Regions from separate parts of the Halobacillus sp. B23F22_5 genome, predicted to be linked through region 1. Evidence: a T-box and tRNA genes for the amino acid it is inferred to sense, from the RefSeq annotation. Region 1 holds a T-box; the other holds one or more tRNA genes.
What was found. A T-box is a leader RNA that pairs with one kind of tRNA and senses whether it is charged. The one in region 1 lies ahead of pheS (phenylalanine--tRNA ligase subunit alpha), so its partner is inferred to be a tRNA-Phe.
Positions count from the first base shown of each region.

Region 2: it has a tRNA-Phe gene. The T-box ahead of pheS (phenylalanine--tRNA ligase subunit alpha) is inferred to sense a tRNA for this amino acid. The anticodon was not compared.

Region 1 is NZ_JBIEKI010000012.1:66,339-69,745, forward strand. Features, by position in the region: gene pheT (phenylalanine--tRNA ligase subunit beta) at 1-849, opposite strand, end outside; gene pheS (phenylalanine--tRNA ligase subunit alpha) at 864-1,898, opposite strand; T-box leader at 2,038-2,267, opposite strand; gene ACGTN9_RS14990 (TrmH family RNA methyltransferase) at 2,317-3,054, opposite strand; gene sspI (small acid-soluble spore protein SspI) at 3,157-3,369, shown strand.
Region 2 is NZ_JBIEKI010000002.1:127,475-130,881, reverse strand. Features, by position in the region: gene ACGTN9_RS03990 (MFS transporter) at 1-703, opposite strand, end outside; gene ACGTN9_RS03985 (superoxide dismutase) at 814-1,425, opposite strand; tRNA gene ACGTN9_RS03980 (tRNA-Phe) at 1,663-1,738, opposite strand; tRNA gene ACGTN9_RS03975 (tRNA-Ser) at 1,780-1,872, opposite strand; tRNA gene ACGTN9_RS03970 (tRNA-Ile) at 1,883-1,959, opposite strand; tRNA gene ACGTN9_RS03965 (tRNA-His) at 1,963-2,038, opposite strand; tRNA gene ACGTN9_RS03960 (tRNA-Met) at 2,071-2,147, opposite strand; tRNA gene ACGTN9_RS03955 (tRNA-Asn) at 2,156-2,227, opposite strand; gene ACGTN9_RS03950 (Na/Pi cotransporter family protein) at 2,619-3,407, opposite strand, start outside.

The DNA of each region.
Region 1 (3,407 bases):
CTGGTCAGAGCCGAACCGATCCAAGTCAAAGGCATGAAGCGGCTGCCCATATTCAAGCAACACATAATTCGTAATATCAACTACGTTATTGATTGGGCGTACACCGGCAGCTATTAAGCGGTTCCTAAGCCATAAAGGCGATGGACCGATTTTTACATGCTTTATAATAAAAGCGCCATAATAAGGGTTTAAGTCAGGTGCTTCTACTTTCACAGAGATATAATCTGCAGCTGGCTCTTCCACAGGATTGATGACTTCTTCCTGTGGTGTGAATGGCTGATCTAAAATAGCTGCCACTTCATAAGCGACCCCTAGCATGCTTAGACAATCCGCACGGTTTGGAGTCAGTCCTAGTTCGATAATAATATCATCCAGATTCAACAACTCAACTGCGTTGTCCCCGATTTTCACTTCGTCATGAAATACAAAGATGCCATCTGCAAATTCTTTTGGCACATCCTTCTCATCTACGCCAAGCTCTTGTAAAGAACAGATCATCCCATTAGATTCTACTCCGCGGAGTTTAGCTTTTTTAATTTTGAAGTTCCCTGGAAGAACTGCTCCTGGCTTGGCAACCGCCACTTTTTGGCCGGAAGCGATGTTAGGTGCACCGCAAATAATTTGCAGCGTTTCTTCTCCAACATCTACCTGACATAGATTCAATTTATCTGCATTCGGGTGCTGTTCGCAGGACTGGACATGCCCCACTACTACATCGGTCATTTTTTCAGCTATCGGGGCGACGCTTTCTACTTCAATGCCTGTTTTTGTAATAAGCTCTGCCAACTCTTCAGGCGTATGATCATTTATATCAACATATTGTTTCAACCAATTTAAAGATACTAACATGATAGATCTCTCCCTTACGCTTTATGGTATTGCTTTAAGAATCGAATATCGTTGGTGTAGAAGTGGCGGATATCATCGACGCCGTACTTCAACATGGCAATCCGCTCCGGCCCCATTCCAAAGGCGAAACCGGAATAAACATTCGGGTCGTACCCTGCCATTTCAAGCACATTAGGATGTACCATCCCTGCACCTAAGATTTCGATCCAACCAGTTCCTTTACACACAGAACATCCATCACCACCACAAACCTTACAGGAGATATCCATTTCGACAGATGGTTCAGTAAAAGGGAAAAAGCTGGGACGAAGACGGATATCACGTTCCGAACCGAACATCTGCTTGGCAAACGCGTTAAGTACTCCTTTTAGATCACTCATCTTGATATTTTCATCCACTACCAGACCCTCTACCTGGGTGAATTGATGGGAATGAGTTGCATCATCTGTATCGCGCCGATAAACTTTACCAGGGCAAATCATTCGGACTGGTTCGTGCCCGTCCTTCTGCTTCATCGTACGTGCCTGTACCGGAGAGGTATGGGTACGCAGCAGTAATTCTTCCGTGATATAGAAAGAGTCCTGCATATCACGTGCTGGATGCCCTTTGGGTAAATTAAGCGCCTCAAAGTTATAATAATCCGTTTCTACTTCCGGTCCTTCTTTAATTTCAAAACCCATCCCGATGAATAAATCCTCGATTTCTTCTATGATACTGGTCAACAGATGAGGTCCGCCTACCTGAACTGGACGTCCCGGCAATGTTACATCAATACTTTCCTCTTCCAGTTGCTTTTCCAAAGCTTCTTCTTCTAACTTATCCTGCTTCGTTTGAATAGCCTCGGATATTGTTTCCCTTACTTCATTGGCTAATTGTCCGATTACCGGACGTTCTTCTTTGGATAATTTCCCCATTCCTCGAAGGACTTCTGTAATCGGTCCTTTTTTTCCAAGATATGCGATGCGTACATCCTGTAAAGCTTTCAAATCTTCGGCTTGCTGCACTTTTCCTAAAGCTTCTGATTGTAATTCCTGCAAGCGATCCTTCATCATTTGCTCCTCCTTTTTTACATTAAAAAACCCAGATAAACGCCAAGTCTAAATAGCGAGCCTAAGTTGTTAATTTATACTTTACTCTTTTAACAATGTTAAATTTTCATAAAGTATAAAAAAAAGTCTCCTCCCCTGGTAAAGGGACGAGACTTGTATGGTCATTTCGCGGTACCACCCTTGTTGACACACGTATTGTGTGTCCACTTCATTACGGATAACGGATTTACATCCGGGACATCTTTATGATCAGATGCCAGCTCCAGAGTGAAAGTTCAATAATCACCACGATGGAAGTGCTCGCAATCTCTGGCACTTCTTCCCTGTATCGATCTTATGATCATCTACTGGCTCCTTCAACGCTATTCGCTCTATAACTATTCATATATTATAGAAAATCATTTTCAATCTTGCAAGTCTATATTTTCATCTGATACATTAAAATCCCTGCGGCGATAGCAACATTCAATGACTCTGCCTGACCAACAATGGGAATGTACACCTGGTTATCAGCTAACCCAATCATTTCCTCCTGAATACCAGCCCCTTCATTTCCCACTATAAGGGCTGCTTTTTTAGGGAAGGTTATTTCATGGTATGGTTTGGCGTTTTCCAAAGTGGAAGCAAATACTGTCAGCCCTTGATGCTTCAACAGTGAAATCCAATCATTCAGCTCACCTTGAATGACAGGTAAGTGAAACAAAGAACCTTGCGTCGCACGTATAACTTTTTCATTGAAGGGGTCGACGGAACCTTTCCCAATGATGACGCCGTCAAATCCCGCCGCATCTGCGGTTCTTATTAGCGTACCCAGGTTTCCCGGATCCTGGACAGCATCTATAAGTAAGACATGGTGAAAAGAGCGCGTTTCAAAATCCTTCATTTCCACGACTGCTGCTATTCCTTGTGGCGTTTCCGTTTCTGAAAGTGCTGTGAAAATCTCCTTAGAAACTCGTGTAACCCTTTCTTTTTCTATCCATTCAGGAACATCGGTCTCTTCTTTGACAATCACTTCTTTGGTTTCCCATTCACTTTTGATCGCTTCTTCTACCAAATGGTAACCTTCAACAAGGAAGGATTTCGATTTCTCTCGTTCGCGTTTCTTTTTTAATTTCATCCATTGTTTAACTCGTGTATTCTGTAGGGATGTTAGCATTACTTTACCTCTTTTTCTTAGCTTCTTTGACTATCATACATATTTTAAGGAAGAAAGGTCAAACTAACCAAAGAAAAAGTTGAAAAAAAGGAGTGCTATCCAATGAATTTGAACTTACGTGAAGCTATTTTGTCTAATATTTCAGGAAATAACAGAGAGCAACTGGAAGCAACCATCGTTGATGCCATTCAAAAAGGAGAAGAAAAAATGCTCCCAGGTCTTGGTGTGTTGTTTGAATTAATTTGGCAGGAATCCAGCGAAAGTGAAAAAGATGAGATGCTTGAAGCCTTGGAACAAAGTGTCCAGCAGCAATAATCATTTAAAAAAGCTCCGCCACGAAGGCAGAGCTTTTT
Region 2 (3,407 bases), on a different contig from region 1:
CTTCCCTGAGTCCTTGAAAAATGTGGGCATTCAAGATTTTCCCCCAATTTTTATTGGTCTTACGTTCTTCAAAGATTCGCTTAAAAGAGAAATTCCCTTTCGCTTTTCTCCGCTTTAAAAAGAAGCTTGTGATTACCGCACAAATGAATAAGACGAACGAAATGGTAAAAATCACGGTATAACCTGTAAACGCAGTCATATTAGCGATGATTAAACCGGCTAATATAGGTCCGATCATACCACCGAAAGATTGCAGCAGTCCTAAAAAGCCATTAAAGAAATCACGCGTTTCTGGTTCTGTAATTTCGAATGTCAGCACATTAAAGGCGAGCCAGTAAAAGCCGTAACCAACACCTAATAAACCGCCCAGCAACATATTAAAGCTGGCGGCCTTCTCTCCTACCACCAATACCGTCAAGAAAAACAAGGATAAAAATATTACCCCTGCCCGCAGTACGACAACGCGATCCACCTTCTTCGCGAATTTTCCTGCAAAAATGAAAGTAATGGGCTGCAAAATATAGATACTCAAATTATATAACGCGATCGCTGTATACTCGCTGGATTGCTTCCACAAATAAACATTAACGAATGTATTCGATAAAAAGATGCCCAAGGAATAAAGACCGCCAATTAAAAGCAATAGCAGTAAATCCTTATTCACTTCAGTCGGCCCTAAAAGGGAGTGTAATATTTTTTTCATATCTCCAATCTCCTTTACTGTCCTTCTTTAGTTTCTTCAAATGGATTGGAGATATGCAATTTTATGGGCATGAAAAAAGCGCGGAAATTAATCCGCGCTTTTCATTACTATTATTTAGCATCTTGATAACGCTTAGAAACTTCTTCCCAGTTTACTACGTTCCAGAATGCTTTCGCATAATCCGGGCGCTTGTTCTGATACTTAAGGTAGTAAGCATGCTCCCATACGTCCAGCCCTAAGATAGGAGTTTTTCCTTCCATAATCGGTGAGTCCTGGTTAATGGTATCCATTAATTCGATGTTTCCGTTGTTTACTACTAACCAAGCCCAGCCAGAACCAAAACGACCTTTGGCTACATTTTCAAATTCTTCTTTGAATTGTTCAAAGCTGCCAAATTTTTCGTTAATAGCATTAGCCAAATCACCTGATGGCTCTCCACCACCATTTGGTGACATGATTTGCCAGAATAGAGAGTGGTTTACATGTCCTCCACCATTGTTACGGACAGCATTGCGGATATCTTCCGGTACAGCGTCAAGATTGCCGACTAGATCATCTAATGACTTGCTTTCTAAATCTGCATGGCCCTCAAGCGCATTGTTCAGCTTTGTCACATAGGTGTTATGGTGTTTTGTGTGGTGGATGTTCATTGTTTCCTTGTCAATGTGTGGTTCTAGTGCATCATAAGCGTATGGTAGTTCTGGTAGTTCAAATTTAGCCATAATGAAATTCCTCCTTTTTATAATATGTACCTTAGTGCCTGGAAGCAGTTCCCTGCTCTCAAGCCTCTAATGCAACATTACCAAAGCATCTGAAGTGTTGCAAATATTATGCATATTCTTATTTTCTTTTATTGACCCTGCTTATATAATGTTTCCCAAATAGATTTGCTTAAAACATAATTCTTTTATAGAAACAAAAAAATGCTGACTGTTAGTCAGCATCGCTAGGTATGTAAGTGGTGGCTTGGGACGGAATCGAACCGCCGACACACGGATTTTCAGTCCGTTGCTCTACCGACTGAGCTACCAAGCCGCATTAGTAAACATTAAATATTCTTAACACATGATATAAAATGGCGGAGGAGGAGGGATTCGAACCCCCGCGGGCCGTGAAGCCCCTGGCGGTTTTCAAGACCGCTCCCTTCAACCAGACTTGGGTACTCCTCCGCAAAAAAAATGGTGGACCCTGCAGGATTCGAACCTGCGACCGATCGGTTATGAGCCGATAGCTCTAACCAGCTGAGCTAAGGGTCCACATGGGGCGACCGGTGGGGATCGAACCCACGTATGCCGGAACCACAATCCGGTGCGTTAACCACTTCGCCACGACCGCCATGTTTTAAAATATAAAGTTTTTTGTATGTATGGTGTCGGCGGAGGGGATCGAACCCCCGACCTCACGGGTATGAACCGTACGCTCTCGCCAGCTGAGCTACGCCGACATTGAAGGCTCCACCGGTAGGATTCGAACCTACGACCAATCGGTTAACAGCCGATTGCTCTACCACTGAGCTACGGTGGAATAATATAAAAGTGTATATCACTGAGTTACAAGTTAAGTGCTCGTCATTCAACTCTGTAATTGGTCTTCCTTGCTGAAATAGTACTGTTGCATTCCTCGCAAAGTTTCTTCGGTGATTATTCGATGAGGTTAGCTTCGCAAAGCTTACTCCGAAGTGTTTTCGAAAAGGTTGGCTTTGTTGAAGCGACGAGATATAATATATCATGTATTTCAAAAGGTGTCAATAGCAATGAAAAATTCTTAACCAGTAAGAAAGCAACAAAAATAATATAGCATGTTCAAAAGCTGCTTTCAAGACTAATTTTTATAAATTTGCCAGGTTTTATCGATGGTTTCTTTCCACGTTGAACATAATCAAGACGCACTCAGCTTAACTGAGTGCGTCTTGTTTTTACTGCTCCTCTTCACCAAGCACTTCTTCCGCAATGTTAACCGCATGGTCTCCAATACGTTCCAAGTTACTGATTATATCTACAAATACGATACCAGCTTGACCTGTACATAACCCTTCGTTCAAGCGAAGAATATGCTTTTTACGATAAGTTCGTTCCATTTGGTCAATCTGATCTTCTTTCTGGACAACCGCGAGAGCTTCTTCACGGTCCATCGTTTCTAACGCTTTGGTCGCTTGTTTGACAGTCATAAGCGTCAAGTTGAACATATCATTTAAGTCTTCTTGAGCCTGCCCTGTCAAATCAACTTTGTTTGAAACCTTATAATCGATAAGCTCAATGATGTTTTCAAAATGATCTCCGATACGTTCATAATCTCTGACTGAATCAAGAAGGGCCGAGTGTTTTCTACTGTCTTCATCAGTCAACGGAGCAACAGATAGTTTAACAAGATAATCTGTAATTTTCCGATCTAGATTATTTAATGCATCTTCTAACTGCATTGCTACTTCCGCATGCTTCTGCTTCAGGTTATTGGAATAACTGCTGGCCTCTTCCAACCCTTTATACGCTAAATCTCCCATACGTAGAACCTCTTCTTTCGCCTGGTCTAATGCAAGCGATGGAGATTGTTCAATAAAAATCGGGTCTAAATGTTGTGGTTTAGAATCCACCGCGGAATCCTCACCAGGCACAAGCTTGACAACTACCCAAGCTAACACAGCGATAAACGGGAATTGCAAAATAGTATTAGCTATATTAAATGACCCGTGTGCAAATGCAATGGT